One region of the Pseudoalteromonas sp. SG41-1 genome, then DNA from elsewhere that is predicted to be linked to it. Evidence: predicted binding sites of a transcription regulator. Region 1 holds the regulator's gene; each other region holds the start of a gene.
The links. The regulator sigma-54, encoded in region 1, starts transcription at its own class of promoters, with help from an activator protein. The targets are predictions, from matches to a motif close to GTTGGCACGNNNNTNGNNT.

Region 1 (8,394 bases):
ATGAGGATAGATTCACAATCTTCATCCATTAAGTCGCGAATGATTTTATCTGGCGAGTTAGTCAACAAGGTCGTTAACGACATGGCACCTATAAAGCAGTTATGTTTATCAACAACATAAAGATCATCGGTACCTTCTGGTAGCTCACCACGTAAACGTAAGTAGCGCAGTACTACGTCGATAGTGACATCAGGGCGGATGGTCACTGTATCTGTGTTCATCAGCGCGCCAGCAGAGCGCTCTTGATAAGAGAGTGCTTGAGTTGCACGTTCTCGATCTTGGCTGTCCATGGCACTAACAACGTCTTTGTAGACGGTATCAGGTAGGCTACGTAGTACTTCCCCTAGATCATCGTGACTCATGTCCTCAGTTGCCGCAGCGATGTGCTTCGGCTCCATTTGGGCAATGATCCCTAAACGAACATCTTCTGAGAGTTCTTCAAGTACGTCACCTTGTACATCTGGATCAACCAGTTGCCATAATAAGGTACGAATCTTATGCGGGGATGACTCGAGTAATAATGCGGTGTCACACGGAGCTGTTTTTGCCAACATACGCCTTACTTGAACAAATTGACCACTGTTAAGTGACTTGGTCACTTGTTTTAGTTGTTGTAGTGGGTAATCTTGTTCAAAAGCTTCTGGCATTGGCGTCCTTAAAAAATTAATACACTTGATAGGTAGGGTAACTGTTGTCGATAATTAACGCGCTTGGTCTGTTTAATTAACGACTTTATTCAGTTTAACGCAATTTAGTGGTACTGACTACGAGCTATTCTTGTTCGTTAAAGCGTTGTGCGATCAACTCACCAATTGCTGCAAGAGCAGGTTCAGCGTCCGGGCCCTCACATACAACTTTAACTTCTTTGCCTTGGCTACTTTCTAATAGCATTAAGCCCAGTACGCTGTCGCCTGCGGCTTGTTTGTCATCTTGATGAAGTGTGATGCTGGCATCAAACTGCACAGCTAATTGCGCTAATACGCTGGCTGCGCGAGCATGTAAACCGAGTTTGTTTTTTATTAAAAATGTATCTTCTAAGCGCATCAACATTCCTTACTGTAAACGTGAGTTGTTATTCTTGTTCACGATGGCGAATTTTCACATTACTGTGGCTCATCGAGAAGCTTTCACCTATAGTTTGCGCTAGATAAACTGAGCGATGTTGACCACCGGTGCAACCAATAGCAATTGTTAAGTAACTGCGGTTATTACGTTCTAAGTGCGGTAACCAAGTTTGTACAAAGGTTTGGATCTGCCAAGTGAATTTTTGCACGATACTGTGACTGGCTAAATAATCTTTTACTGGTTGATCCAGGCCTGTGAGCGGTTTTAACTCAGGCTCCCAGTGTGGATTAGGTAAAAAACGTGCATCAAATACATAATCGGCTTCTTTTGGAATACCATGCTTAAAACCAAATGATTCAAAGGTGATGATTAGTTTTTTATCTTTTTTCCCTAAAATCTTTTCACGGATTGACTCAGCAAGCTGGTGGACACTGAGATCTGTGGTATCAAGCATGAAATCAGCACGAGTAGTTAATACATCAAGCAACACTTTTTCTTGCTTGATGGCTAAATCCAGTGGCAAAGAATCCAAAGATAATGGGTGTAAGCGGCGGGTTTCAGAAAAGCGTTTGATCAGGGTTTGATCATCACTGTCTAAATAAAATAGCGTCGGATTTGCAAAACCAGGCAAGTATTCAAGAATGTCGTTAAATTCTTCCTGCTCTTTCGGTAAATTACGAACATCGATACTGACGGCTATTTTGTCGTAATTATCAGAGACACTGCGTACTAATGACGGTAATAAGTTAACTGGAATATTATCTACACAATAATAGCCAAGATCTTCTACTACACGTAAAGCAACAGATTTACCTGAGCCAGAACGCCCACTGATGATGATTAACTCCATGTAAATTCTCCTTCATTTAATACCAATTTTATTAAAAACATGCTCATTCTTGCTTGTTAAATAACCCACTAACTTTGTTTAAAATTATTTATATAGAACAACTATATCTCATAATTTCCACCTTGTTCTAGAGCTATTTTCCTGTTGCAATAATTACTCTCTAATTCAATACAATACAATTGGTATGACTACGACTGAGCTGCAATTACATGATACAAATCTTGGTCTGTTTTTGCGCTACGTAGTTGTTTACAAAAATCTTTGTTATTGAGTTTATCAGCAATTGTGGCTAACGTCTTCAAATGAAGTTGGCTGTCACCATCTGGTACGATGAGGGCTACAAATATATCAACTGGGCGATTATCAATCGCATCAAAATCAACCGGTGATTCACTCACTAAAATTATTGCTAGCGGGTTTTCAACACCACTCATACGGCCATGAGGGATAGCAATACCACGACCAATACCGGTACTACCTAGTTTCTCTCTCGATAGTAGTGCGTTGAGGATTTCTTGTTGTGATAGCTGAGGGAGCTGTTCATGAGCCAATTGGCTTATAAATTCAATGATCCGTTTTTTGCTATTAAAAAGGACCGCAGCTTTACTGCAGTCCTGACAAATAAGTGAGCTTAATTTCATAGTGTTAGTGTCGAGCGTGCTTCTCTTTGTGTTTAATTACTTGACGATCAAGTTTATCGATTAGTCCGTCAATAGCTGCATACATGTCTTGGTGCTCAGTCGAGGCAAATAATTCAGCGCCACTGACATGTAATGTGGCCTCTGCTTTTTGGCTTAGTTTTTCTACATCAAGAATAACATGGACATTATTGATATGATCAAAATGCCTTTCAAGCTTGGCAAACTTATTGTTTACATAGTCTCTTAATGAATCAGTAATTTCTACGTGACGACCAGTTAAATTTAGTTGCATAAGCATTTTCCTCTTGTGATTTTACGCCTTAAATCAAACTTTTACGTTGATTTGACGGTGGAATAGCCAGCGACTCGCGGTATTTTGCAATAGTCCGTCTAGCTACTTTGATACCTTGCTCTGCCAATATATCTGCAATCTTACTATCACTCAATGGTTTCGCTGAGTTTTCTGCACTGATCAATTTTCTGATCAATGCTCGAATAGCTGTCGAAGAGCATTCGCCGCCGTTCTCAGTGCTTACATGACTTGAGAAAAAATACTTTAACTCAAAAATACCACGGGGGGTATGCATGTACTTTTGTGTCGTTACGCGAGATATTGTTGATTCGTGCATCTCAACCATTTCAGCAACGTCGTTTAGTACCATAGGTCGCATTGCTTCAGGGCCATGCTCAAAGAATCCCTGCTGTTGTTTTACAATGCAGTTAGTTACTTTGAGTAACGTCTCGTTACGACTTTCTAGGCTTTTAATAAACCATTTAGCTTCTTGCAAATGCGAACGTATAAATTGGCTGTCAGTGCTTGATTTTACTGAGCGTGACATTGCCGCATATTGGCTGTTCACTCTAATTTTTGGCATGCTGTCTGGATTAAGTTCAACCACCCAGCGACCTTTAATTTTTTTCACCGAAACATCAGGTATAACATACTCTGATTCTTCGCGTACTATAGTATCCGCAGGCTTTGGATTAAGGCTGTGGATCAGTGTCATTACTTCTTTCAGCTCATCTTCTTTAAGCTTAGTCTTTTTCATCAAAGTGCGATAGTCACGACTAGCTAATAAATCGATATGATCAGTTAAAATCATTTTAGTCTCGCTAATCCAAGGAGTTGCAGGATCAAATTGATTTAATTGAATACATAAACATTCTTGTAGGCTGCGCGCAGCAATACCAACAGGGTCAAATAACTGAATGCGTTTTAACACTGCTTGCACTTCGTCTAGTTCGATTTCTTCTTCGTTATTACCTTGATTTAAGCTCTCTGCGATGTCTTCGCAGCTCAAGGTTAAAATACCTGAATCGTCAACAGCTTCAACAATCGCAATGGCAATAGCTTCATCGGTTGGACTAAAAGGTGTGAGCTGTAATTGCCACATCAGATATTCGTGCAGGGTTTCAGTTGAAGCACCTTGATAAATTGACTCATCTTCAGGCATTGGGCCGGATGACGTATTTGGCGCAGCACTCATGTATTCGTCCCAGGTGACGTCCATAGCCATTTCGTCACTTAAAGTCTCTTTGCTTAATGCTTCGCTACTTTCTTGTTCATATTCGCTGGGCTTGTCGTCTGCTGATGCACTAACGGTTAAGTCATCGTTGTCTTGTTTTTGTTCGTTTTTACCAGCCGTGTCGTCTGAATATTCATGCTCTTCTAGCTCTAACAATGGATTGCTGTCGAGTGCTTCTTGAATTTCTTGCTGGAGATCCAATGTACTGAGTTGCAATAAGCGAATTGCTTGTTGCAGCTGTGGTGTCATTGTAAGTTGCTGGCCCATGCGCAGCTGGAGTGATTGCCTCATGTATCTCTAACAATCCTTTTATTGTTATCATCGTTAAGTCTAGCAGATACTTAGCCGAGCGTGGCTTTATAGCCTAAATTGCTCGCCCAGGTAAACATCGCGGACTGTTTGGTCGGCAAGTACATGCTCAGGGGTACCTGATGCAATTAACTCCCCATGAGAAACTATGTAGGCTTTTTCACAAACATCAAGGGTTTCTCGTACATTGTGGTCGGTAATAAGTACGCCAATACCACGGTTTTTAAGGTGTTCAATAATCTTCTTTATATCTAACACTGAAATAGGATCAACGCCAGCAAAAGGCTCATCAAGTAAGATAAATTTTGGATTTGCGGCTAAAGCGCGTGCAATTTCAACTCGACGACGTTCACCACCAGATAATGCCATACCTTGGCTGTCGCGAATATGTTGAATGCTAAACTCATCAAGTAAGCTGTCTAGTGCTTCTTCTCTGGCTTGTTTATTCAGCTCTTTACGAGTTTCTAAAATAGCCATCAGGTTTTGATAAACAGTTAACTTACGAAAGATGGATGATTCTTGTGGTAAGTAGCCAATCCCTAACCGTGCGCGACTGTGCATTGGGAGTAAAGTGATGTCATTATCATCAATACTTATTTTACCTTTGTCGCTAGGTACTAAACCCACAATCATATAAAAAGTGGTGGTTTTACCTGCGCCATTAGGACCCAGTAAGCCAACAATGCTGCCTGCGCTAACTTCTAAACCCACGCTTTTTACAACTTGGCGACCTTTATAGCTTTTTGCTAAAAATTCAGCTTTTAATATACTCATGGCTGCCCTTTAGGTTTGTCTTTTTTACTGTCAACAGGTACCAAAATAGTGTGTACGCGATCGTTTGAGCTTGCGCCTTTTTCAGCACTGATCAGCTGTTGGTCCATATCATAGGTAATGCTTTTGGCATTAATTTTTTGACCTGCTTGAGTGACTTGTGCATTACCAATTAACGTTAAATAGCGCTTGGCGACATCGTAACGGACTTCATCAGCACTGGCGCTCATTATTGTGCCATCAGTTTGTTTTTCTTCAAAGTAAGCAGGGTTACCAGTTGCAACAAGCAATTGTTTGTTATTGCCTAAATCTTCGCGCTTATGGACTTCAAGTCGATCCGCTTTGATACGGCGGTTACCATGAATGATTTCAACATTTTTTTCAAAAATACCGATATTATCTTTCAGTTGGGCAAGCTGCTTTTCAGCACTGATAGAGACTTGATCCGCAGGTGGTGCCGTATTTTCAGCAAAGCTTGCAAAGGCAATGAGTAAGCTTGGTATCACAAGCAAGTGAGCAAATTTATTGGTCATAATATATGGTTCGCGTATGGTTAATTAGTTCTACCACTTCGGCTTTTAAGTCGGCATGGAGGCCGCGCCCAGTGATCTTTAAATTTGGTCCGATTAATTCAACTGGTTGTTCTGAACTCATGGTTTGTAGTTCAATATCAACCTGAATATTATCTGCGTTTATATGTTCAATCATGGCATTATTGGTCAGGTTTTTAGCAACCACATTACCTTCTAAAATTAATTGATGATTTTCATATAGGGTGGCTTCATCGGCATTAATTTGCCACGTTTGCTGTTGATTATAGAGTGTAAAAATAGGTTGTTCAAAGTAAGTAAACCCTAACTGTTGGTAAAGTTCCATTTTTGCAGCTGTTACTTTGTGGCTAATTTTACCTTGTTCATCAAACGCGGTTTGTTTTAATGCCACCGCAGTATAATCAGGTTTTGCTATTATATCTTCTTGGTTTTGTTTTATGGCAGTGCTTTGATAAAAATACGGATACCACAGCCATACCATACAGCCGACAAATAATACGCATAATATTAAACGCGCACTATTCATGAGCTTGTGCCTTCGCTAGTTAATGATTTACCATTTTCGAGCATTAATAAATCAGTGAGTTCACGCACCGCTCCAAAACCACCAGGGAGCATGGTTGTATAATGTGAAACTCGCTTGATCAAAGGGTGAGCATCATTTACTGCCACCGCAAAACCAACTAATTCCATTACCGGCAAGTCAGGTCCGTCATCGCCTATGTAAGCGATTTGTTCATCGCTTAACTGCAATTTATCTTTGAGCTGTTGATAAGCTTGCAACTTGTTTTCTTGACCTTGGTAAATATGCGGTACTGTCAGGCTAGTCATCCGTTGCTGAACTATCTGTGAATGACGACCGGTGATCACGGCAACTTCAAAACCGCTATTGATCAGTGCTTTGATACCAAAACCATCTTTAGTATTAAACGCTTTGAGTTCTTCACCTTGATTGCCAAGATAAATGCGGCCATCTGAAAACACCCCATCGATATCACAGATCAGGAGTTTGATTTTTTGTGCTCGCTCGCTCGCATCATCTGAAAGTGGCTGATATAAGTCAGCAAACTGCATTATAAAACTCCTGCTTTGAGCAAATCTTGCATATTAAGAGCACCAATAGGGTGGTGTTTATCATCAACTACAATTAAGCCATTGATACGCTTATTCTCCATAATATTGAGTGCCTCGGCGGCAAGCATATCCGCGGTTGCTGTAGTGCAAGAGCGGGTCATGACAGTGCTGATCAAAGTGCTATGAATATCTATTCGTTGCTCTAAAATTCGGCGTAAATCACCGTCAGTAAAAAGCCCTGCAAGTTGCCCTGTGTCATCAACAATGGCCGTCATACCTAAGCCCTTGGCCGACATTTCGATTAATGCATCTTTGATACATTGCTTGTCATTGATCATAGGCGTTGCTGGGCCACTGTGCATAATATCTTTTAAACACAATAGTAAACGTTTGCCTAAACTTCCCCCAGGATGCGATAGCGCAAAGTCATCTGCAGTAAAGCCTCGGGTTTCTAACAGAGCAACGGCTATTGCATCACCCATCGCAAGCGTTGCAGTCGTGCTCGCAGTCGGGGCGAGTCCTAATGGGCAGGCCTCTTGACTTACTTTGATGCATACATGAGCATCAGCCCAATTTGCCATTGATGATTCAGGGTTACCTGTCATGGCGATCATTTTTGCGCCAATACGTTTAATAACCGGAATAATATTCAGTACTTCGCTGGTTTCGCCTGAGTTAGAAATAAGCATAACCACGTCATCACGAGTGATCATCCCTAAATCACCATGACTTGCTTCACCCGGATGGACAAAAAACGCAGGCGTGCCAGTGCTTGCCAGTGTTGCAGCAATTTTATTACCAATATGCCCAGATTTCCCCATACCGACTACTATGATCCTTCCGTGACATTGATACATCAATTGGCAAGCTTGATTAAAGTTTTCGTCTAGATATTGGGTTATATCAAGCAGTGCTTGGCGCTCTATTTCTAGCACCCGCTTACCTTGTTCAATAAAATTTAACTGCGTCATTGTGTTATCCATTTTGTGGGTAGCATTAAGCAACTTGGCTAAAAATATAACTCTGATATGCTAAAAATGCGACCAATAACAGGCCACCTTCAACTCTATTAATGCGTCTTGTACCTTTAAAGCTCAAGGACATAGCTATAAGGGCTATGGTGGCACCAATCATAATTAAGGCATCACGGTTTGCAGCTGAAGGGTCAATAATTGAAGGGTTGATAATCCCAGCCAGTGGCAACACAGCTAAAATGTTAAAGATATTTGAGCCAACAATATTACCCAGTGCTAAATCATCTTCGTTTTTTAATACCCCAGCAATACAGGCTGCCAGCTCAGGCAGACTGGTGCCAATAGCAATAATGGTTAACCCTATTACTAAATCACTTAGGCCAAAGTATTTGGCTATATCAACTGCTGAGCCAACTAAAAAATGTGAGCTCACAGGCAGTAATATCATACCAATAATTAACCAAAATAAAGCCGATTTGGTGGGCACGTTATCTGGTACGTCTTCACAGGCTTCACTTACAAATGGGTCATCAGCTTGGTTTTTAGCGCGAATAGAAATAATAACTAAGCCCGCAATAAAGACTACAAAGCCTATGATTAATGCAACGCCCTCAGCAAATGAAAAGTAGTTAT
Region 2 (8,394 bases), on a different contig from region 1:
TTAGATTGGAATATTCAACTTAATACCTTGTATTCAGTACTTAATGCCGATAACAGTAACCAAAACTTTTTATGGCAACCCAGTAGCGTGTTTGCCAGAGGTGGCCATATCAGTGATGCTCGTATAAGTGATAACACATTAACTTACGCCCGCTATTCACAAGTGCCTGAGCAAAATGCACAAAACCTGCCTTTTAGTACTGCAATGGAAGCTATTTGGCGAGAATCTGAAATAAATACCAGCAGTATGCATTTAATTGTCAGTCAACAAGCACACCTTTGGCAGAACCAATACCAAATTGGTTTTACCAAAGGCGGTGGTGGCTCTAAGCAAGATCACACATCGCAATTTTCCGCCAATACTGCTTTTAGCGTAAACACCACTGAGCGTAAAAATATTATTGCCAATTATGATGTTTCTCCCCTTGATGCACAGGCTTGGCAACTGACAGAAGCACGTAACGACAGCCAAGATTCCAATGATCAAGAGCTCTATTTACAAGGTGATTTTGAACGCGCAGTTGATCATTCTATCATCAGCGCGATTAAAGTAGGTGCAAAATACCGCGACCATCAACGCGATTTTATTCGTTACCGTTCATTCAATGGCGCATTTGATGGTATAGCTCAACAGCTTGATTGGACGTTAGCGGATTACCCTGCTAGTTTTCCCCATGGCTTTTTGTCCGATATTGGTGATCAATATACCCTCAGAAATTATAGCTTCGCCAATATTAGTGCGTTATCAAAAGACTTCCAAACTATCGACTTTATAAAACAACAAGAAAAAGCTAGCAGATTTGATATTCAAGAACGCACCACCGCAGGTTATGTTAAATTGATGCTAGATGGTGATGACTACCGTGCTAACCTTGGCGTAAGGCTTGTAAATACTAGGCAAGACGCTGGTGCTTATAAACGTATTGGTTCACCAGTTGAACAACAAGAAAGTTTTGCATGGCAGCAACATAATAAAAATTATGTCGATATATTACCCAGCGCCAATATCAGTATTGATTTGAATGAGAACCTGATCGCCCGTATCAGCGCCGCACGCGTAATGTCACGTCCTCAGTATAATCATTTAATGCCTTCAACTAATTACAATGTCACTCAAGCACAGGGTCAAGGAGGCAATCCTGACTTAGACCCCTATCGAGCCAATCAATTTGATTTAAGCGTTGAGTGGTATTTTAATGATGCTGCCCTCCTTTCTGTGGCGTTATTTAATAAAGATGTCGAATCATTTGTTGAATTTAAACGTACCATTGAACAACATGAAGGCATTGAAATGACCATTGACAGACCAATCAATGGCAGTGGTGGTACTATTCGCGGTGTTGAGATTGGCTATCAACAAGAGCTTATCTATGGTTTTGGCTTGATCACCAACTATACGTTTGTTGATGGCGACCGAACAGATAGCACATCAGCGCGCGACGATTATGTACCCGGCACCTCAAAACACACTATTAATCTAACCAGTTATTATGAAAATGATTGGCTAAGCTCACGCTTGGCGTATAACTATCGCACACATTTTGCCACGGGTGTGGGAGAGACTATGATGGATGATTTTGGCCAACTTGATGGTAGCGTCACTTTTAAAATATCTGATAGCCTTGATTTTGTTATTGAAGCGATAAACCTCACCGATGAGATCACTTACCTTTATGAGCGTAATGAATATGCGCCAACGGGCATTTATCAAAATGGCCGTCGCTTTTATGTTGGTGTGCGCTACAGCCATTAGCCGACAATGTTTGCCTATTAATCGCATATTTTAGCATTTAAGGTACACCTTGTTATAATCCTTCGATAATTAAAACATGCGAAGGAAAATTCATGATAAAAACTAGCCTAGCACTGGCTCTTGGACTCTCAAGCTCACTGGCATTTGCAGCCACATCGCTTACTGTAGAAGATATCCCTAAAATTCAGTCAGTTATTCAAACCAGCATTAGTCCAGATGGTGACAATGTTGCATTTACCCGCTCAGTGCCACGTGAATTATACGTCGACGAAAATGGCGCCAATTACAGCGAACTCTATGTCGTCGATGATGAAGGTGTCGAGCGTCCTTTCATTACCGGCTCTGTAAGTATCAAGAGTATTCAATGGTCAAACGATAGCAAAACGATCTACTTTTTAGCAAAACTTAAAGACGACAAGTTTACCGCGTTATATCAAATTCCAGTGGATGGTGGTCAAGCGCAAAAAGTACTATCGCTTAAAGACACATCAATTTCTAGCTATCAGTTAAGCCCGAATAACAAACAACTCGCTATTTTAGCTATGCCAGCGGCTGATAAATCTGAAAAAGAGCTAAAAAAATTAGGCTTTATGGCTGAGGTGTATGAGCTAGGCTTAAAAGATAAACAACTATTTATTGTCGATTTAGCCAAAACAGATAAACCTCTGACACCAACAGCGCTTAACGTTGCGAACTATGTAAGTGATGTAAACTGGGCCGCAAAAGGCGATAAGTTATTAGTAAAAACCCAGCCTACAGCGCTAATTGACGACAAATACACTAAATCACAATGGCACTTATTTGATATTGCGACTAATCAAGTGACGATGTCGTTTGCTACTGAAGGTAAATTAGACAGTGCTGAACTGTCTCATGATGGTCGTTACATCGCAATTCTAGGTGCCGAAGATAAGCATGATCCAGCAGCTGGTCGTTTATTTTTAGCTGACACAAAAACAGGTGAAGTAAGTGATTGGTTACCCAATTTCATGGGTCATATCGTTGATTTTAAATGGTCACATAAACGCAACACGCTTAATTTTATTGCCAATGTAGGTACGCAAAGTTTTGTCGCAAGCATTAAAACCGGCTCTAATAAATACAAAAAAATTATTAATGAAGGCCAATTTATTGCATCAAATCTGAGTATTTCTGATTCAGATAAAACCTTAGCGCTACGTGCAAACACTGCAAAGCACCCAAATGAAGTATTCATTATTCGTGGCTCTAAAGCACAACGTTTAACGGATTCAAACAACTGGTTGAATGACAAACGTTTTGCTAAGCAAGAAACTATTTCACTTAAGGCCCGCGACGGTGTTGAGATTGATGGCATATTAGTCTACCCATTAGATTATGATAAAGGCACGCGCTATCCATTGATCATGTCAGTGCACGGTGGCCCTGAAAGCCATGACAAAGACGGTTGGGTAACAAACTACTCGCGCCCAGGTCAAATGGGGGCTGCACGTGGTTATGCTGTCTTTTACCCAAATTACCGTGGCTCTACAGGTAAAGGCGTTGATTATTCAAAGCTTGGTCAAAACGACTATGCAGGTAAAGAGTTTGACGACTTAATTGACTTTAAACAGCATCTTGTTGAAATGGGCTTAGTTGATACTAAACGTGTTGGTATTACGGGTGGCTCTTATGGTGGTTATGCATCAGCATGGGCCGCAACAAAATTAACTGAACACTTTGCTGCGAGCGTAATGTTTGTAGGTGTTACCAACCAACTATCTAAATTTGGAACTACTGATATTTCCAACGAAATGAATCTTGTGCATGCACGTTCATACCCATGGGATAAATGGCAGTGGTATTTAGAGCGCAGCCCTATTTACTGGGCTGGCCAGTCTAAAACACCATTACTGATCATGCATGGTAAAGATGATCCTCGTGTACACCCTGCACAATCAATGGAACTGTACCGTTATATGAAAGTACAAGGCAAAGATGTACGCCTTGTATACTATCCAGGCGAAGGTCATGGTAACCGTAAAGTAGCCGCGCAATATGATTACAGTTTACGTTTAATGCGTTGGATGGATAACTATTTAATTGACGGCAAAAAAGACATGCCAGCATTCGAGATTGACCATGCAGGCAAGTTAAAAGCGGTAAAAGACGCCAATAAATAACTCTCTTATTTTGTGTAAATATGCTTTTAGGCCAACATTCATGTTGGCCTTTTTGCTTTTGAATAACAATGTATATGGATGTAATATAAAGACCTAACTCGGTAATTTTTACAAGAAAACATCCTAACAAGCTAAAATATAAAAATTAAATCAATATATTACAACAACTTAAAAGTTGGCTTCTGTCTTGCAATATTCATTGTAATTAATGAGTAAAGCAAGGAAAACCCATGAATATTTTTGAAGCACTTCGTAATGATCACGATAAACAACGTTCGCTTGTCGATGCGCTGATAAAAACCCAGGGGGAGTCACCGAATAGACAGTCTCTTATGGATAATTTAAAACATGAGTTAGTAGAACATGCTAAATTTGAAGAGCGTTATTTCTACAATCCTTTGATGTTTGATGATTTAACCCATGAAAAAGCCCGTCATAGTATTGCAGAGCATCATGAACTTGATGAATTGATTGAGCAACTTGAAGAAACTGATATGAGCTCACCAGCGTGGCTTGTGACCGCTAAAAAATTACATCATCTTGTACATCATCATCTTGCTGAAGAAGAACATGAAGTATTTCAACTAGCCGGTAAAGCGCTAACCGAAAGTCAAAAAGAAAGTCTAGCCGAAAAGTATAATGATGCGATGAGTTAACTGCTATATGTGCCCGCTTTAATTTATAAAGCTCTCTAAATAGCTACAACTCTATACCATTTGCATTTATTAGGCACCTCTAACACGGTCAATACTTGGCTAAGCAAATACTCTTAAATTAACTAAGCCCGGCATCAAACGCTGGGTTTTTTAATGCTCATGCTCCATCCCCACCTTTATTTAATATGAAAATCATTCATTGAATGTAAATATTTCGCAATTGAATATACAACTGATAATTGTTATCATACCCACCTTGGTTACTTATTAGATTAATAATCTTTATTCTTGTCATGAAGGAAGTACAATGAAATCCCGCCCGCTTTATCTGGCCTCACTGATCAGTGCATTATTAACATCAACAACACTTATTGCTGATGATGACACAGCTGAAAATATGGAAGTGATGGTTGTCACCGCTTCTGGTTATGAGCAAAAATTAATAGATGCACCTGCAAGTGTCTCAGTTGTCTCTCGCGAAGATCTACAAAATAAGCCATTTACTAGCCTTGCTGATGCGCTTCGTGATATCGAAGGTATCGATGTTGGTGCCGGACAAGATAAAAACGGTAATATTAGTATTACCATGCGTGGTTTACCCGCAAGCTATACTCTAGTGCTTATTGATGGCCGCCGTCAAAGTGACGTAGGTAATATAGGCCCAAACAACTTTGGTAACAGCCAATTTATGTATATGCCGCCACTTGAGGCTATCGAGCGAATTGAAGTCGTTCGTGGCCCAATGTCCACTTTATATGGCGCTGATGCAATCGGTGGTGTAATCAATATTATCACTCGTAAAAATCTTGATAGCACCCATGGTAGCGTCACGGTAAGCAGTAATATCCAACAAGACGATCAATACGGTAACGATAATAAAGTCGATATATATTTGACCGGACCAAGCGGCGTTGAGGGATTAACTTACGGGATCCGTGGTAGTTTTTATGACCGTCAAGAAAGTGAGCCAACTTACAGCGAAAGTTTACCACTTCCAGATGGCAGCATGTGGGTTGATGATGGTAGTTTTGGCGATAAAAAAATCGTTGCAGCACGTAACTGGAATACCGGCGCAACAATAAACTACCTGATCAATAATCAGAATGAAATCACCTTTGAGTACGACATAGCCAAACAGCGTTACGATAACACCGAAGGTCAAACGGGTACGTTAGATAGCCCAGTCAGTTTATGGCGTGTTAGCAAAGGCATTGTACAGCCACGCGTTGGTTATACTCCATATCAACGCGTTGAACGTGAGCAATTTGTATTTGCACATGTTGGTCGATACGATGTTGGTACGCTGACCAGCAGCATTACCCAAAGCAGCAGTGAAAACTTTGGTCGCTCATTACCTCTTAATGTACAAGAGCGTTTAGGTGTGCAGGCCATTTGGGACCAAGCAGTACAAGATCAAGGCATCGACAAGCCAGAACTAACGGATGCAATTTACGCTCAACTTGATGAGACTTTTTTACCACGCCCAATGCGTACACTAAAACTTGATAACTTAATTATTGATACTAAGTTTGAATCAAATATAGATAACCACTATTTTGTAGTAGGCGCACAATATTTTGATGCCGAAATGGAAGATGGTGTATTTGGTATGTACGGGGATGGCTTCCGTGAAGGTACGACTCAAGATCATCGTCAAACAGCTGTATTTGCTGAAGATAACTGGGAAATTACCACAAATCTAACTGCAACTTTCGGCGCTCGTTATGATCATCATAATATCTTTGGCTCACAAGTTAGTCCTCGCGCTTATTTAGCCTACTCTCCTGCTGATGAATGGACTTTCAAAGGTGGTATCAGCACAGGTTACAAAACCCCTGAGCCAAACCAACTATTCTCTGGTATTACAGGTTTTGGTGGCCAAGGTACTAAACCTTTTGTTGGCACGCCAGACTTACAACCAGAAACCAGTGTAAACTACGAAATGGCTGCTTACTTTAATGGCAGTGATAGTTTTAGTGGTAACGTAACGGTGTTTTACAATGATTTTAAAGACAAAATCATTAACCAAGATAACTTACCAAACTGTGAAGTGGCCATAGCTGATGAACCTTGTGTTGAAATTGGCGCAGGTTGGGCTGGCATCGGTAGCACCACCTTTACGCAAGCTGCTAACGTAGATAAATCAGCTACTCGTGGTGTTGAAATTGCTGCTAATTGGCAGATTATTGAACAGTTGTCACTACGTGGGAACTTTACTTACACCGATAGTGAAGTGAAAAGTGGCCGTGATGAAGGACTACCTTTAGTTAATACACCTAAAAATATGTATAACTTAACGCTTGCATGGCAACCATTGGATGATTTGAGTATTTCACTTATTTCTGAAATCCGCAGCGATCGTTACCGTGGTACGGCAAATGTGTCTGGTCCACAGGGCCCTGAAACACAAAAGCTCTACTACAAAGCCTATGATCTATATCATTTAGCAGCAAGTTATAAAATTAATGATAGCCTAGCATTAAATGCCCGTATTAATAATCTGTTAGATGACGACTTATCAAGCCGTACTTGCTTATTAGCAACCTCAGAGGAAGAGTACGAATGTACATCTGATTACAATACCACCCAAAAAGCACGCAGCTTGTGGGTATCAATGAGTTACAGTTTCTAGAATAAGAAGCTATAAAAATAAAGCCCAGCAACAATGCTGGGCTTTTTTTTATTACGATTTAACCGTGCCTTTTATACTTCATCACCCAACACAGATTCGTGGCCGAAGCAGCTTAAAGCGTATACTCAATAAGGGTTACCGATGAATAAGCAAAGGAAGCCTTAACTTATAGTATTAAATTTTAGAGTTTATTCGCTTAGTATGTGAAGATATGTTTTGACAGATTTAATTTAAATCATTGAGGGATCTTATGTATAGAATATGGCTATTAAGTTTATGTTTTGTCTTCGGTATTGCAAATGCACAAGCGCCGCAACCACTGAGCTATGACGCATTATTAAGCAACTATAATTACGATTTTGACGTTGACTATTTTAACCTTGACTCACAAGGGCTGTCGTTAAAAATGGCGTATATTTACTTACCTGCAAAGGCTGGTAAACCCGTTATGACTTTAATGCATGGTAAAAACTTTAACGCTCATTACTGGACTGAAACTGCACTATTGCTACAAAAACTCGGTTATGGCGTGCTGATACCTGACCAAATTGGTTTTGGAAAATCATCTAAACCACGAGATTATCAGTTCTCTTTTGCAGCCTTAGCTAGTCACACCCATGCTTTAATGAGCCAACTTAATATAAATAAATCAATTGTATTGGGTCATTCTATGGGCGGCATGCTGGCAAGTCGCTTTGCGCTTATGTATCCACAAACAACCCAACAATTAATTTTACTCAACCCTATTGGCCTTGAAAATTACCTGCAATATGTTGATTACAAAGACACTAACTTTTTTTATAAAAATGAGTTAGCTAAAACACCTGCCGGGGTAAAAGCATACCAGCAAAAAAATTACTATGACGGAAAATGGAATAACCAATTTGCTGCTCTGACGAATTTTATCACCGGACAAATTCAAGGCCCAGATAAAGAGCTAGTAGCGTGGGTTAACGCAAAAACATACGACATGATTTTTACTCAACCCGTTATCACCGAGTTTAAAAACTTCACTATGCCTGTTTCACTAATTATAGGTACAAGAGACAGAACAGGACCTGGCCGTAACTGGAAGAAACAAGGAGTAGATTATGAACTTGGCCGCTACGATCAATTAGGTAAATCAGCCGCGGCATTAATTCCTCACAGCCAACTATTTGAACTGACTGATTTAGGTCATTTACCCCATATTGAAGATTTTAAGCGCTTTAAA
Region 3 (8,394 bases), on a different contig from region 1:
TGGGCCAAACACTTTGGTGTTAAAACGGGTATTGATGCCGGCCATGATTTATTTAAAGATTTAGTAAGGGCATGGCGAAAAAGTGAAGTAAACGGCCTTGTCCATATATTGCAAGATGATGAGCCAGAAGAACATTACCATGCATTGTTTATGAAAGAAGCTATTGAAGCCGCTGGTTTTGAGTGCAAAGTAATCATTGGTTTGACTGATTTACACTGGGACGCAGCGGGTAATATTGTTGACGCTGATGGCGAAAAACTCAGTTACGTTTGGAAAACATGGTCATGGGAAACCGCTCTTGATCAAATAAGACTAGAGTGTGAGGCTGATCAATCCCAAAGCGATGATTTTGAGCCGCACTGGCAATCTGGTAAAACCCCACGTTTGGTCGATGTATTACTTCGTAAAAATGTGATGGTTTTTGAGCCGCTGTGGACATTAATACCCAGTAATAAAGCAATTTTGCCAGTACTGTGGAGTTTATTTCCAAATCATCCGTTTTTACTCAATACTGCATTTGATTTAAATGATGAACTATTGCAAACAGGCTATGTCGTTAAACCGATTGTTGGTCGATGCGGTGCAAATATTCAACTCGTTGATGAACAACAACACGTAATAGAAAAAACAACGGGTCATTTTGCCTCTCAAGAGCAAATATACCAGCAGTTATTTGCCCTTCCTAAAGTAGCTGATTACTTTGTGCAAATATGTAGTTTTACCGCAGCAGGTAAATACGCCGGTGCTGGCGTACGCGTTGATAAAAGCATGATTATAAACGGCCACAGCGATTGTATGGCATTGCGTATCAGCGATGATAGTTACTTTTAATTAAACGTGCTTTAACCTCAATATTGAGCGCATATCAAACCCAACAAGTAGCCTGCTTACTGCTACTTGTTGGGTATATAAAGTGACATAAACCACCAAGCAAGGACTCAGCATAAAATTAAAAGTGGCATCGCACTGTTAGCGCTAGCATTTACGCCCGCTCATCTTTTGGTGAGTCCATCACTACATGCGAAGTGATAGTTCGTACCTGTGGGATTGATCCTAAAACATCAGCATGGAATGCTTTATAAGACTTAATATCAGCGGTTTCTACTCTAAGTAAATATTCAAATGCTCCTGTGACATTATGGCACTCTTTAACTTCATCAATAAACTCAAGTGCTTGTTCAAAAGCTCGTTGTGATTTCGTAGAGTGTTCATTTAAACCCACCCCCACATACGCGACAAAACCAAGTCCAAACGCTTGATTATTAATAACTGCTCGGTAGCCTTTGATCACACCTGCTTTTTCTAACTCTTGTACACGGCGCAAGCATGCTGATGGGGATAAACCAACCAAATCAGCAAGTTCAGCGTTGGCAATTCGACCACTGCGCTTTAACTCTTGCAATATCCTGCCGTTAATTCGATCTTTTTTCATATTAAGTTGCTAAAGTAAATTTTTAATAGATTAATAAGCGCAAAAATTGCGAGCCATACAAAATATAATTGCACAATAATTATCAACTGAGCAACTATAAATGAATATTGAATTGGTATCAGCATTAGCATTATTTGCACTTGTATCTTCCATCACCCCAGGTCCTAACAACCTGATGTTAATGAACTCAGGCGCTAACTTTGGTTTTAAACGTTCATTGCCACATTTACTCGGCGTAACAATTGGCTTTGTGATCATGCTCGTATTGGTTGGTTTAGGTGTCATGCAATTATTTGACTTTGTGCCATGGAGTTACCAGCTATTAAAAGTGCTTTGCATTGCTTATTTGCTTTATCTTGCTTATAAAATTGTCAGTAATAAAACTCCTATCGGTGCTAAAAATAGCGATACTAGACCTTTTTCTTTTGTACAAGCATCTTTATTTCAATGGGTTAACCCGAAAGCCTGGACTATGGCATTAAGTGCAGTAAGTGTTTATGCCCCATCCAAAGGAATTGGCGCAGTGGTACTTGTAGGCCTTATTTTCGGTATAGTTAATTTACCCTGTGTCTGCTCATGGACGTTAGTCGGACAAAGGCTACAAGTATGGCTAAAAGATCGCAAGCGCCTACGAGCATTCAATATTTTTATGGCTGTATTGTTAGTCGCCTCGGTACTTTTTAGTATGCTGTGAGTAATAAAACAAATAAACGCCTTAACAATGGCAACTTGGTTAAGTTGCCATTGTTAACCTCAATTTCGGATAACAAATCAATTTCCAGCAGCTAACTTATAAACCCCTCGCGAACTAAAACTTTGATCTACTGCAACATGACTATGCTTGCCTCGTGCAATTATGGAGAGACTTGCAAACAGTACTGACACTTATCTATATTCATGAAAAGGGATGGCTAATGACGAATAAAGCAATAGCGAAGTTTAATATTTCTGCAACCGCAGCAAGTAATTTCCAACATGAAGCTGACGCAACGGCTGATTTTTGGAGCAATAAACCACTTAATACCTTGCCCCCTCATGATTTTATTGCTCCTTATGCACGTCATAAAACGCTGCCTACACCCGGTATAGAAAAACGTAATGCTTGGATCATTGGTGGAGGTATTGGTGGCCTAGCAGCGGCATTTTATCTTATTCGTGATGGCCATATGAGCGCTGAAAATATTACCATTTTGGAAGAAATGGATATTGAAGGCGGTTCAATGGATGGCGCGGGTAACCCTGATGACGGCTATATTATTCGTGGTGGCCGTGAAATGAACTGGAATTACGACACCTTGTGGGATCTGTTTCAAGACGTTCCCGCTGTTGAACTGCCCGAAGGCTATTCTGTGCTTGATGAGTACCGTTTAATTAATGATAACGACGCTAATTACTCACAAGCCCGTTTAATAAATAAATGCGGTGAGATACTCGATGCAAGTGACTTTGGCCTGAATAAAGCCCAGCAATGGGAGCTGATCCGTTTAATGCTCAAGCGCAAAGAAGAGCTTGACGATCTCAGCATTGAAGACTATTTCAGCAAAGGTTTTTTACAAAGCAATTTTTGGTTTTTATTTCGTACTATGTTTGCCTTTAAAAATTGTCATAGCTTGTTAGAAACTAAACTGTATTTGCATCGCTTTCTTGATTCTATTGATGGCTTTGCCGACATGTCTGTTTTACTTTTTCCTAAATATAATCAATACGATACCTTTATTAAACCGCTTGCTAATTTATTACGAGACAAAGGCGTAAATTTTCAATTTGCAAGCCGTGTAAACGATCTGGATATAACATTTACTGGTAATAAAAAAACCGTAACGGGGATCCATGCCACTGTAAAAGGTGAAGCACAGCATATTAACGTTGCTTCAGACGATTTAGTTTATGCACTAACGGGTTCAATGACAGAGCATACAGCTTATGGCGACATGCAAAATGTACCCGAACTGAACTGTGAAAAACATGATCCCGGCGAAAATAGCGGGTGGAATTTATGGAAAAACCTCGCGAAGAAATCAGCTGTTTTTGGTAAACCCGAAAAATTTTATGGCGATATTGATAAGTCTATGTGGGAGTCAGCCACACTGACTTGCAAGCCATCCCCACTTATAGATAAGCTAAAGACATTATCAGTAAACGATCCTTACTCTGGTCGCACGGTAACTGGCGGCATTATTACTTTTACAGACTCTAACTGGCTATTGAGTGTAACGTGTAACCGCCAACCTCATTTTCCAGATCAACCCGATGATACGTTAGTACTTTGGGTCTATGGTTTATTAATGGACAAACAAGGTAATCGTATCGTTAAAACAATGCCACAATGTAGCGGTGAAGAAATAATTACGGAGCTTTGCTACCATTTGGGCATTGAACAGCAGCTTGATGAAATCATTGCCAATACCAAGATACGTACAGCGCTAATGCCTTATATCACAGCTCAATTTATGACTCGTGCAGCTGGTGACAGACCCACCTCAGTTCCTGAAGGTTGTACAAACTTAGGTTTGATTGGTCAATTTGTTGAAACCCACAACGATATTATATTCACGATGGAAGCCTCTATTCGTACAGCACGTATTGGGGTATATAAGTTACTTAATATCCCTAAACAAGTGCCCGACATTAGCCCAACCCAATATGATATTCGTAACCTAATTAAAGGAGCTAGAGCGCTCAACAGCGGCAAGCCCTTTATTGGCGAGCGGTTATTACACCGCCTGCTTGATAAAACCTACTTTGCTCATATTTTACCGCCATTACCAGAGCCAAGTAGTAAAGAACAAACCCATTTTGAAGCAGAAATGCATGAGCTACTGGGCAAAGGCAACTCGGCGATACATAAATTTTCAAACTGGGTTGGTACACTAAGGGATAATTTTTCGCATAAAGATAAATAATCTGAGCTTCGGAGAGTAAATATATCTCCAGTGGCTATAAATCTAAACCAGCTGATGACCAAGCTAAAAACTATTCCTATACAAAAAACCAAAGCCTTAATCTTGATAAAGTGCAATAAGAAAAAATAAGGCTAGAATGATTAATAATATGAGCTCTGGATAATCCATCTATCTCCAGTAGCTATTTTAGTAAACCTTTTAACCAAAGTTCTAGTTAGTGATTTCACGGGAGCCAAAATGAGCCAAACAGTTGCAGATTTAATGACATCAGATCCATTTGCCGTAAGTGCAGAAAACACCCTACACGACGCACATAATCTAATGAAGGAAAAAAATATCCGCCATATTCCGGTAATTGATAACAATGGCGAACTAGTGGGTATGTTGACACAAAAAATCATGATTGCCCAAGTGATGAATATTATGGCTAATTACAGTCCTAGCGCACTTGAACGAAAGGAAAAACAAACGAAAATACACACTATTATGGCAACCGATTTTGCCACTGTACTAGCAACCCAACCACTGCAAGATGTTGCTCGGTTTTTTGTTGATAACCGCCATGGTTGCATGCCTGTGACCACTGAAAAAAATAAACTCGTGGGTATACTTACCTCGTCCGACTTTGTGCGCCTAGCGGCCGCTTTATTATCTTAATGCAAGGTGATAATAAGACCGCTATCCGTATAAAATGAATATAAACTCGTATAATAGTGTATGCCAAGTAGTCATTGGCACACACTACAGCCAGCCTTTGTGTTTAAAAAATAAATAAGGGGCAAAGCCCGATAGCAACATAATGCCAATTGCAAATGGGTAACCCCATTCCCATTGCAGCTCAGGCATTATATTAAAGTTCATCCCATATACACTGGCTACTACGGTAGGTGGTAAAAAAACCACCGAAGCAATAGAGAAGGTTTTGATAATTTGATTTTGTTCAATGTTAATAAAACCTTGTGTTGAATCCATCAAAAAGTTCACCTTATCAAACAAAAAGGTACAGTGAGACATTAGCGTATCTATATCAAGTACAATTTCTCGTAGTGATTCACGATCCTCATTTTGTACACCTAAACGACGTATTAAAAACGAAATATTGCGCCGCGTATCCATTAAACACAAACGCACTTTCCCATTCGCATCCTCTAAACGCGCGATACGACTAACCGCTTCTTCTAGATCAGAGTCATCTTCTTCTAGTACATATGCACTGAGCTTCTCTAACTGATGATGCATATCCTCGAGCATATCAGCATGGTTTTCGACTTTTTGATCGAATAATGTAACCAATAACTGTTTTGGCGTATCACACATTACTTGACCTTTACGTGCTCTTAAGCGTAACAATCGAAAGTCAGCCAGCTCGTCATCGCGAATGGTCAGCAAACAGTTATCCTGTAGTAAACAGGCAACTGTTACCGTATTAAAACGTCCTTCATTGGGCGACATAAACAATGCATGCACATGCAAGCCTTCATTGTCGATAAAACATCGCGATGAAGCTTCAATCTCTTGCACATCCCCTGACTCAGGAAAAGTTATATTGAGCGTTTTTGCGAGCGTATTTCGCTCATCTTCCGTTGGGTTGATTGTGTCAATCCAGTGTGCATTTCTGATTGATACTTCAAGAGAGGTATCGGATGAAGGCTCTAACTCTTTGATCACCCCCTGCTCGATAGAAAAAAATCTCAACATGCACTTCTCCTTTAATAACAAGATGAGTTGAGTATATGTAAGTGATGATTAATCAACAATGACAATACACTCCTGCATCTCAGTTATTATTAATAGTAAGCAATTCGCTAACACGTAACAGCACCTTTTGTTTTGCAGATTTTACAAAAAAGTGCATATTTTTCATGGCATATCAAAGAAAGCTTTCATCCCCCTCCTTTGAAAAAAATACAAAACATTAAATATCAGCAACTTAAAAAACAATTTTTATCGGCACAACCATTGCTTTATATAAACTAACGCATGTTCATAGACTTTATTAGACGCTGTGAACATTCCTTATAAATCAGGAGGAATAATGAGTAACAATAACGAAACAAACAAAATCGCTGAATTTACTGCCCCAGGTATGAATGAAGAATCTGCAAAAAATACCATTGCTACACTTGATAACCGCATGGTCGCACTGATCGATTTACAATTGACTCTAAAACATATTCATTGGAATGTAGTTGGCCCAAATTTTATTGGCGTGCATGAAATGCTCGACCCTCAGGTTGAAGTGATCAGAGCAATGACCGACACCATCGCCGAGCGAATCGCTACGTTGGGCGGAGTTCCAGTTGGTACTCCAAAATCGATAGTTGATCGTCGTTCATGGCAAGATTACTCAATTGGTAAGGGCTTGGTAAAAGATCACTTAGTTGCGCTTGATAAAGTATATAATGGGATTAATGGCGATCACCGAAGTGCGATTGGCAAGCTATCAGAGCTCGATCCGGTATCTGAGGATATGCTAATTAGCCAACTTGCCGATTTAGAACAGTTTCAATGGTTTGTGCGTGCACACTTAGAGTCGTCAACGGGCAAACTCAGCAGCTAATCTAGCGGTTTTGTGTTCAGTTTAAACTGACTAATTTATATTTAAAGTCAAAGATCGGGCTATTTAAAGCCTGATCTTTATTTATTACTGATCAACAATAATATCGCCACTTTTTGTTTATATTAGATCTTAAACTGACCTACTAAATTGCCTAAACTCTCCCCTCGACCAGCTAAGTGATGACTAACTGATGAGGTTGTTTTAATTGAACGTGTTAGCTCATTAACGATTTCTTGAATCGCAAAAACGTTACGGTTAATTTCCTCAGTTACACTACTTTGCTCTGTGGCAGCTGTAGCTATTTGCGTGCTCATATCGTTAATTGTGGTAACCGAGCTGGTTACCGCTCCTAAACTTTCAGAAATTGCGCGAGATGACTCAACTGAGCGATTACAGCTTTGCTGGCTTGCCAACATTGCTTTTACCGCTGCTGTGACTAGCGTATGTAACTCATTAAGCATTTCATTAATCTCTAACGTGCTCTCTTGTGTACGACTGGCTAAACTTCTCACTTCATCAGCGACAACCGCAAAACCACGGCCTTGCTCGCCAGCCCTTGCAGCTTCAATAGCCGCATTAAGGGCCAATAAGTTAGTTTGCTCAGCAATGCCACCGATAACACTTAATACACTGTTAATTTTTTTAGATTGTTCACTTAATGAATTAACCTGTTCAGCAGCTTGATTAATCTCACTCATTAAATTTGAAACTTCTTCTAAAGAAACATCTACACATTTTTGAGCATTGGCAACATCTTGCGTGGCTGACTGAGTTGATACCGCCACTTGTGTGGTATTTTGCGCGACTTCCTGAGATGTTGCTGACATTTCGGTGATCGCCGTTGCTACCAGCTCAGTTTCATGATTATGGTTTACTAACTGATTTTCAATTAACTGTGTTTGTGTATTGATATCATTTGATGAATCTTTTACATCACGAGTTACATCTGCCACATTGGTGATAATGCTATGTAGTTTACTAACAAACACATTAAATGAATTACCCAATTGACCAATTTCATCATTACTATGCACTTCTAAGCGCTTAGTCAGATCACCTTCGCCTTTTGCTATATCATCTAAGTTTTGCACCATATTTTGGATAGGCTTTACCATATTGTTTGCCGCAATTAAGGCAAAAAACACCGTCAACATCACCCAAAATAATGCAATTAATAACAGGGTCGTTACTTTTTCATTCATATGAGCTTGTATTGTTGCTTGGTACTTTGTTAGCTCAGCTTCAATATCATCCATATAAGCGCCCGTTCCTAGCATCCAATCTGTACCAGGAACCATCGCTGCATAACCCATTTTTTCAACTAACCCCGTTGTATTAGGCTTTTGAAAATCATAATAAAAAGCACCGCCACCTTGTCTTGCTTGCTCAAGTAATCCAACAATTATTTTTTTACCATTGGGATCGGTCATGGCTATTTTATTTTGCCCTTCAATTGCATCACCCAATAGAGCATGGAAAATACTAACGCCTTTTGTATC
Region 4 (8,394 bases), on a different contig from region 1:
ATTTATTACCCACCTTACTCACCTCGATGAAAGAAGCGTTTGCTGATAGCCAATTTGCTTTTGTTGAGATGCAAACCGCGACTATATTAAGCGCACTGGATAACGGTGAGTTAGATATAGCTATATTAGCAGATGTGCCTGAACTTAAACTTTATCATACAGTTAAATTGTATAAAGAAGACTTTTTGGTCGCTATGTCAGCGCAAAATAGTTTAGCAAAACGCAGTAAAATAGCGTTAGATGAGCTACAAGAGTGCAGTTTATTGATGCTCAGCGATGGTCATTGTTTTAAAGATCAAGCCCAGCAATTTTGTTTTGCCGCTGGGGTTGATGTGTCCAATGAGTACCGAGGTAATAGCTTAGAAACCTTATTAGCATTGGTGGCTATGGATGATGGGGTAACCTTTGTGCCTAAGCTTGCGTGCACAGAGCGTGCAGGTATTAGCTACTTGCCAATCTTCCCAACTCAACAGCGAAGTGTGGTGTTGGCCTGTCGTAAACATTACCCGCATTTAGCGGGCATTGAATTACTTGCTAATTGGCTTATTGAGCACCCAAGCTTACACCAACAATTGACTAAGGCTCTAAATTAGTCAGTTCTACTACATCATTTATTTGAATATTAGGCAGTGGTTGTTGGTCAATACTGACGGCAACCGCACTTTGTTGATATACCTGCTCAACTTGTATTTGATTGAGCGTGGTGATCAGGTGTGGCATTTTATTTCCCGCTGCATCGGTTAAATAGTTATGATGTGCAATATTTAAGCGTTGGCCTTTTTCAATACCATGGGCTTTGCCTAAATTAATAATTAGCTTATTGTTTTCTATATGTAATATTTTACCTTGGGTTTCAAGGCAAGCCATTGCGGCTTGTAAGTCGTAACTAACGGTTTGGTTTATGTCAGCTATATTTTGGCCGTAATCTGAATTCCAAAATTTATCACTAAACACGTCAATAATTGCAGTTTTTTCAAATGGCCAGATAGCTTGACTGCGATAACTTTTTTGCCACATTCGCTCGTAAGTGGTGCCATCAAATAAGGCAAAATCTATTTTATATGAACGTTGGTAGGTTTCGTCCTGCCAAAAAGCATAACTGTTATTGAGTTTATCGCCATTTGAGATATCAACAATTTGACTTAACAATACATACTGAGAATTACTGCGGCTCGATATTTCTTCTAATAGGGCATTACTGTAATCGTATTGTTGATTAAAAAATTCGCCAACGCGGATCGGAAAGTTAAAATAGGCAGTTGGTTTAGCATTCATAGCTGATTGATTTAACGTTTTGTAGAGTGCTTCGCTGGTGGCTTTGTTAATGTCAAATATTTGACCCATCTTCGCTTGTTCGCGATTATTTAATTGTGTTTGGGTGATCGCAACAAATTTAGTAAATTGGTTCGCAGGGCAGTGTTCTTGTTGAGGGAAGATATCTAAGCGCAAAGTAATTGCAAATTGATCGGCTTTACGATCTTCGCTGATCATCTCTATTTTTTGAATTTCGCCATGGCTGTTTATTTTTAGCTGATCTTGAGTTAACACCCCATCTACTAAGGTTTGCATTGAGCTAACGCGTGCCCCTGAGAACACTAAAGCTTGGGTGATAGCATCTTTTATTGCCGCCGATTTTGCCGCACTTATATCATCATTTTTAATGCTTGCATGGCCGGTTGATTCATACCATTGAGCAACTGTATGGGAGGAAAATAGGCTAATACTCAGCCAACTGCTGGCGATTACTACCATTGATAAAATTCGCTTCATTACCCTGACCCCATGAATATACATTTGCTATTAACAGTGACAGAGCAAGGACTGTACCAATTGTTTTGTAAGGTTGCTTTAAAACCGTCATAGCAGTTAATTATGGCATTGATCGTGCATTGAGTTAGTTATTAATGTCTCTTTTAAAGCGTGAGAAAAGCCATGCGTATTGTGATTTCAATTTGTATATTAGCAAGCTTAGGTCTAGCTGGCTGTAGCAGTATTTTTGATAAACATGTGGAATATAAGTATATTGAGCCAGATAACTACCCAATTCTAAAAGCCGTGGGTTATGCGCCGATCAGTGCGCAACCGGGTGATAACCAATCACAACGCTCATTAATGGCGATTAAAGCATCAAAACTAGAAGCGTATCGTGAGCTTGCAGAGCAAGTATATGGGCAAAAAATTACCGCAGGTACCACAGTGCAAGGCAGTATTGCACAAAACGATCACTTGCAAGGGCAAGTACAAGGGATTATTAAAGGCGCACAAGTAATTAAAACCTATGCCGTAGGTGATACCTATGCCACTGAGTTACAACTTGATATGAAGCGGGTGCATGATTTATACATAGGTGAAATTAAACCACGCGAAGTTAAAAAAGTAACTTATTACTAAAACGCTTGATCTAATAAATTCGTTGTTATTTACGTTAGTAACTAACAAAATACACGCTAAAATATCTCACAGTGAATACTTCAGTGCTATGCTTTATTTAATGTTTTTTATTGAATAAAGCTTGTGGCACGTAAAAAAATAACTCGGTTTTTATTAATATACTTATGGTCGCGTCAGTGAGCGTTTTACACCTTGGCTGCGTGCTTTTGCGAAAGTTTAGTAACTGCCCGTTACTGCATTTTGCGCTATTGTTTATATTAGTTACCAGTGTGGTTTTTGCCGATCGTCTCCCCATCCAGTTTAATGTCTTTTTAGAAAAAATGAACCTGCAATTTGGACCAACGCGCTTAGCGATAGCACGTAATTGGCAAACGATGTTGGTTCAGTCACAGAATCAAACTGGCAATAAAAGTATCTAGCGAAAGGTAGCTATAAATGCAGGGTAAATCAATTAATCAGAAGTAGGCACAGGTGAAGCTCAAAGAAGGGGTTATGCTTTTAAGTTATGGACGATTTTACTGTTACCGTGAACAACACTACCACCTTGGTCATATGTTGTAGAGGTTGGCACACCAATTAAAATGTCTTTTAATTGTTTGACGGTTAATTGTGCATGGTGGGCTGCATGAGCATTAACATCATTTTTCTTTTTACATGACTCTAATAATTTACGCACATCACTAATTAAGTTTGTCACTTCGTCAGATTCAACGTCATTATTTGCAAGTAAGGTTTTGAGCTCTTTGTCTAAAGTTTGAATTTGACTCAAAAAGGCGAGTTTTTGTTTCGCGACATCTTTTAGACCCTCACCACGACGGGAAGCTATAGCGGTTAATTCATCTTCTAAGATATCAGCAAGGGATGTTAAGCAATTTAGCTGCATAACAAGTTTAGAACTGATCAGACTGTTGTGATCAGCCATACACATCAAACTCAAATGCAGCGATATTTTTTGCTAACTTTTCAGCATCAATCTGATATTTACCTTCAGTAATTGCTTTTTTTAGCTCAGCCACTTTGTTGCTATCAAAACCAGAAGACTGCTGTGCTTTGTCTTGCAAAGATTTTAACTGTTGCGCTTGTGGTGTTAAGCTTACTGAATCAGCAGTCGCTTTTGGCGTAGTTGCTTGCGCAGTATTAGCATTATTGTTTTGTAAATCAACTTTTTGCTGTTTTGCATTGGTCAACACATTAGCCTGTTGCTGACCTTTATTTACTTGGCTTACCATGATTTCAACCTATACATTATCCAACACATGCCTTGTTATCGGCAACCATGCTAGAAACTTTAGCATAAATACGAAAGTTTAAATAATTACCTGCACAGACTCAACACCGTCAACACGGGCATTTAAAACTTTCCCTGATTTTGCATTTTTAACTTTTACTTGCTCCCCTAAAGTACCATCTTCTAGGGCTAAACCGGAAGTTTTTATTTTCAATCCTCGAATTATTGCGAAAATAGTGACATTATCCCCTTTGCAGACCATACAGATTTGATTTAAAGCAACAGGGTAACCACTGCGGATATTGCGTTTGCTGCGGCTACCAATCAACAGTTCTTCATCTTGTAAGTACTGTGCTCTTACGAAATGTTTTGGTTTCATAATCAAACGTAAATGATGGGGTTCGATAACTTCACCCCGACTTAAATTTTCAGTGGCTATAATCACAGGGGATAGTTCAATCATACGTACATGAACATATTGACTCCAACCATTTAGGTCATCACATTTTATTTGTACGGTTATTTGGCGATTAAATGGCGGCTCAGTAGGAATATTAAATGCAAGGTCGCTGTTACAGCCACGATCTGGGATCCGGCTATCCAATGTTAAGGCGTTGAGTTCCTTATCATCGGCAGTATTAGGGTCTAGTTGATCATAGACATGAGATACAGCAAGTTCTTGCAATTGTTCTTTGCTATATGTTTGCGCATACAGTGGAGTTACTAGGCATAAGCTAGCAAGAAAATAAAAAACACTGTATCTTCGGCTTTTTTTTAACAAACTCATAATGTTTCGACTATGCTTATGGTTGAAAACAGGGTATAAATATTTAGCGTCAATAAACAGACGCTCCCGTGTAGTTATGTAGCTTTACAGAAAGAAAGCAATTATTGTTCCGTTCTTATTCGCTTTCTTCAGGAGATTGAAATGGCAGGCATTTTAGACTCAGTTAACCAACGCACTCAATTGGTTGGGCAAAACCGTCTTGAATTATTATTATTCAAGCTAAGAGGGCGGCAGCGCTTTGGCATCAATGTGTTTAAAGTGAGAGAAGTACTGCAATGCCCTCCTTTGACAAACATGCCAAAGTCAAATGCGTATATAAGAGGTGTCGCACATATACGCGGGCAAACTATTTCTGTTATCGATTTATCGATGGCCGTGGGTGGTCCTGCGATCGAAAATATTAAAGATAGTTTTATAATCATTGCTGAATATAACCGTTCCGTACAAGGGTTTTTGGTTGGTGGCGTTGAGCGAATTGTTAATATGAATTGGGAAAAAATAATGCCGCCACCGTCAGGGGCTGGCAGATATTCATATTTAACTGCAGTGACAGAAATTGAAAACGAGTTAGTCGAAATTCTTGATGTAGAAAAAATATTAAACGAAATTTGCCCGGTGAATACCGAAGTCAGTGCTGCAATAGCTAATGATGGTGAAATTCAAAAAGACTTAGGTGAGCGCATTGTGTTTATTGCCGATGACTCTGCCGTTGCTCGTAATCAAGTCAAACGTGCATTAGAGCCGTTAGGCGTGCAAACAGAGCTGGCTAAAAATGGTAAAGAAGCATTAATACGCCTTCGTGAGATTGCTGCACTTGATTGTAAGCATGATATTACCGAGCGAGTAGGATTGTTGATTTCTGATGTTGAAATGCCAGAAATGGATGGTTATACCCTAACCGCTGAAATAAAAGCAGATCCAAAGTTAGCCCCCTTACATGTTATTTTACATACATCGCTCAGTGGTGTATTCAATCAAGCGATGATTGAAAAAGTGGGTGCTGATGACTTTATAGCTAAGTTCAATCCGGATGAGTTAGCTACAGCAGTGAAAAAATGGGTTCATTGTGACTAATTTGAAAAGGCGGTGTTACTTTGGAAAATAAGCATTTACAGCAAAGCGAGTACGATCAGTTTCGCTCTTTTTTAGAGCAACAATGTGGCATTGTTCTGGGAGATAATAAGCTTTATTTAGTCAAAAGCAGGCTTGCTCCGCTAATGGTTCGTTTTAATGTTGAATCATTGTCACAATTGGTTAGTAAAACACTGAGTCCGCATGAGCGGCAGTTACGTGCCGCAGTCGTTGATGCTATGACGACCAATGAAACTTTATGGTTTCGGGATCAATACCCGTTTGAACTATTGCAAAGTAAGTTATTTCCGGAACATAAAGAGTTACGTCGTCCGTTGAAAATTTGGTCTGCGGCAAGTTCATCGGGACAAGAGCCATATTCTATTGCTATGTCGGTTGCTGAGTTTCAAGCTAAACAGCCGGGTGTATTAAAAATGGGCGCGCAGATAATCGGCACTGATATTTCTAATACTATGTTAGATATGTGTAAGCATGCAGAATATGACTCCCTTGCTCTAGCTAGAGGGCTGTCGGTAGAGCGCAGGAAAAAGTTCTTTAAAGATAGTGGCAACGGCATGGCGCAAGTAAACGACTCAATAAAAAAATTAGTGAGTTTTAGACATCTTAACTTATTAGATTCATACGCGCTAATGGGCAAGTTTGATATTATTTTTTGCCGCAACGTGCTGATTTATTTCGCACCAGAGGTTAAAGCTAAAATTATTGCTCAGTTTGCTCAAGCACTAAATCCTAAAGGGTATTTATTTTTAGGCGCATCAGAGTCTATGTCAGGGTTAAGTGACGAATTTGACATGGTACGCTGTAATCCAGGTATTATTTATCAAAAGAAATAGCTTACCAGCGTATTTAACGCGCTAAAACACAAGTTACTCAAATCTCATCGGTGGTAAAACCGAATCTTGAATACTATAAAACGATGTGGCTCCACATCGTTTTTCTTTTTAAATCAAATGATTAAACGAACCATAAAACATCAACCTAATTGGCTCAACTTTTGCATTAATCATCTTAAGTCAATTTTTTGGAGATGGTTATGGCTATCAGTTTTGATAAAGCATTTGGGGTTCATCCTCATGCAATGTTGATCCGTTCGCAACGTGCTGAGTTATTAGCAACCAATATCGCTAATGCTGATACGCCGGGCTATAAAGCGAAAGACATCGACTTTGCCTCAGCATTGAAAGCGGCAAAAAGCCACCAACAAGGCGGCAATAACATGGTAACAACTAACCCAAACCACATTGCCGGTGGCAGTCGTTATGTTGGTAATAGTGAAATGTTTCGCTCGCCAAATCAAGCAGATACAGGTGATGGCAACTCGGTTGACATACAAGTGGAACGAAACTTGTATACAAAGAACTCATTAGAGTATCAGGCAAGCCTGCAATTTATGAGTAGTAAAATTAAAGGCCTTAAAAAAGCCCTCGGTAGTCAAGGAGCCTAAGCATGAGTTTATATAACGTTTTTGATATTTCAGGTAGTGGTATGAGTGCGCAAAATGTGCGTTTGAACACAACCGCGAGTAATATTTCAAATGCTAATAGCATTAGCTCAAGCCAAGACAAAACTTACCGGGCGCGCCACCCTGTTTTTGCAGCTGAACTGATGAAAGCATCAGAATCAAGCGGTAATGTTCAGGGGTCGTCTGTTGGCGTTAAAGTGTTAGGTATTGTAGAGAGTAATAAACCATTACAAATTGAATATAACCCTAATCATCCTAGTGCGGATGAAAACGGTTATATCTACAAACCTAACGTTAATGTCGTTGAAGAAATGGCTAATATGATTTCTGCCTCACGCTCTTATCAAACCAATGTGCAAGTTGCTGATGCAGCGAAGCAAATGTTAAGTAAAACACTGTTGCTTGGGCAGCGGTAATTGAGGAAAGATTATGAGTAACGATATCAGCAGCACATCGTCAACTTATTTAGATTCGATTAAGTGGCAAGACAAACAGGTTAGCAGTGATAAGAAAAGTGATGCGTTAACCCAAGAAGATTTCTTCTCATTGTTAACACAGCAACTGTCGTTTCAAGATCCCAGCAAACCAGCTGACAATGATCAAATGATCGCGCAGATGACAAGTTTCACCATGGCTGAAGGTATCTCAAACCTTAATAGTAATTTTCAGTCATTAGCCGCATCGATGACATCTAACTCAGCACTACAAGCATCGACTTTAGTGGGTAAACAAGCATTACTAGAGTCTAATACATTAGACCTAAACGATGTTGGTAGCGCTAAAGGAACCGTGGTTGCAGAAGAGCCTGTAGAAAACTTATTTCTACGAATTGAAGATTCATCTGGTCAGTTGGTGCGTAGTATTGATTTAGGTGCGCAATCAGCGGGCGCTGTCCGTTTCGAGTGGGACGGCATGAATGATAATAAAGAACGTTTACCACCAGGTGAATATAAAATTAAAGCTGAAGGGCAGTTAAATGGTGAGTACACGGCTTTACCTATAGCTACTTTTAAGAATATCGAGAGTGTTAATATTAATGGTGCAAACGGCATTATTATAAATACTAAAGAAGGTGCGGTTAGGCTAGCTGACGTTGCAGAAATCGCGTAAAAATTTTAATTATTAGTTAGCCACAGGCTAAACATTGACAGATTAGAGGTGAATTATGAGCTTCAATATTGCATTAACTGGCATTGCTGCCGCACAAAAAGACTTAGATGTAACAGCAAATAATATTGCTAACGTAAATACGGTAGGCTTTAAAGAGTCACGTGCTGAATTTGCTGATGTATACGCATCTTCGGTATTTAGTTCAGGCAAGACAAAAAATGGTGATGGTGTACAGACAACTATGGTGGCACAACAGTTTCACCAAGGTTCACTAAAGTTCACTCAAAACTCATTAGATTTAGCTATCACAGGTGAAGGTTACTT

Region 2: H5203_RS02345 (hemerythrin domain-containing protein) is a predicted target of sigma-54. The motif match lies at 4,068-4,086, and genes of this name have one in related genera.
Region 3: dps (DNA starvation/stationary phase protection protein Dps) is a predicted target of sigma-54. The motif match lies at 6,282-6,300, and genes of this name have one in related genera.
Region 4: flgB (flagellar basal body rod protein FlgB) is a predicted target of sigma-54. The motif match lies at 6,480-6,498, and genes of this name have one in related genera.

What each region holds. Positions count from the first base shown of each region.
Region 1 is NZ_JACJFL010000063.1:10,986-19,379, reverse strand. It holds gene mgtE (magnesium transporter) at 1-647, opposite strand, end outside; gene H5203_RS20885 (HPr family phosphocarrier protein) at 772-1,044, opposite strand; gene rapZ (RNase adapter RapZ) at 1,073-1,915, opposite strand; gene ptsN (PTS IIA-like nitrogen regulatory protein PtsN) at 2,104-2,556, opposite strand; gene hpf (ribosome hibernation promoting factor) at 2,561-2,848, opposite strand; gene H5203_RS20865 (RNA polymerase factor sigma-54) at 2,877-4,373, opposite strand; gene lptB (LPS export ABC transporter ATP-binding protein) at 4,440-5,165, opposite strand; gene lptA (lipopolysaccharide transport periplasmic protein LptA) at 5,162-5,695, opposite strand; gene lptC (LPS export ABC transporter periplasmic protein LptC) at 5,685-6,239, opposite strand; gene kdsC (3-deoxy-manno-octulosonate-8-phosphatase KdsC) at 6,236-6,787, opposite strand; gene H5203_RS20840 (KpsF/GutQ family sugar-phosphate isomerase) at 6,787-7,758, opposite strand; gene H5203_RS20835 (calcium/sodium antiporter) at 7,784-8,394, opposite strand, start outside.
Region 2 is NZ_JACJFL010000002.1:178,850-187,243, reverse strand. It holds gene H5203_RS02355 (TonB-dependent receptor) at 1-1,752, shown strand, start outside; gene H5203_RS02350 (S9 family peptidase) at 1,845-3,893, shown strand; gene H5203_RS02345 (hemerythrin domain-containing protein) at 4,124-4,549, shown strand; gene H5203_RS02340 (TonB-dependent receptor domain-containing protein) at 4,857-7,181, shown strand; gene H5203_RS02335 (alpha/beta fold hydrolase) at 7,432-8,394, shown strand, end outside.
Region 3 is NZ_JACJFL010000011.1:63,388-71,781, forward strand. It holds gene gss (bifunctional glutathionylspermidine amidase/synthase) at 1-831, shown strand, start outside; gene H5203_RS09180 (Lrp/AsnC family transcriptional regulator) at 983-1,432, opposite strand; gene H5203_RS09185 (LysE family translocator) at 1,533-2,126, shown strand; gene H5203_RS09190 (oleate hydratase) at 2,347-4,335, shown strand; gene H5203_RS09195 (HPP family protein) at 4,573-4,992, shown strand; gene corA (magnesium/cobalt transporter CorA) at 5,077-6,033, opposite strand; gene dps (DNA starvation/stationary phase protection protein Dps) at 6,371-6,895, shown strand; gene H5203_RS09210 (methyl-accepting chemotaxis protein) at 7,018-8,394, opposite strand, start outside.
Region 4 is NZ_JACJFL010000005.1:8,140-16,533, forward strand. It holds gene H5203_RS05195 (LysR substrate-binding domain-containing protein) at 1-593, shown strand, start outside; gene H5203_RS05200 (flagellar assembly protein FlgT) at 577-1,770, opposite strand; gene H5203_RS05205 (LPP20 family lipoprotein) at 1,933-2,391, shown strand; gene flgN (flagellar protein FlgN) at 2,882-3,313, opposite strand; gene flgM (flagellar biosynthesis anti-sigma factor FlgM) at 3,306-3,620, opposite strand; gene flgA (flagellar basal body P-ring formation chaperone FlgA) at 3,699-4,406, opposite strand; gene H5203_RS05225 (chemotaxis protein) at 4,548-5,480, shown strand; gene H5203_RS05230 (protein-glutamate O-methyltransferase CheR) at 5,501-6,331, shown strand; gene flgB (flagellar basal body rod protein FlgB) at 6,532-6,942, shown strand; gene flgC (flagellar basal body rod protein FlgC) at 6,945-7,376, shown strand; gene H5203_RS05245 (flagellar hook assembly protein FlgD) at 7,390-8,070, shown strand; gene flgE (flagellar hook protein FlgE) at 8,126-8,394, shown strand, end outside.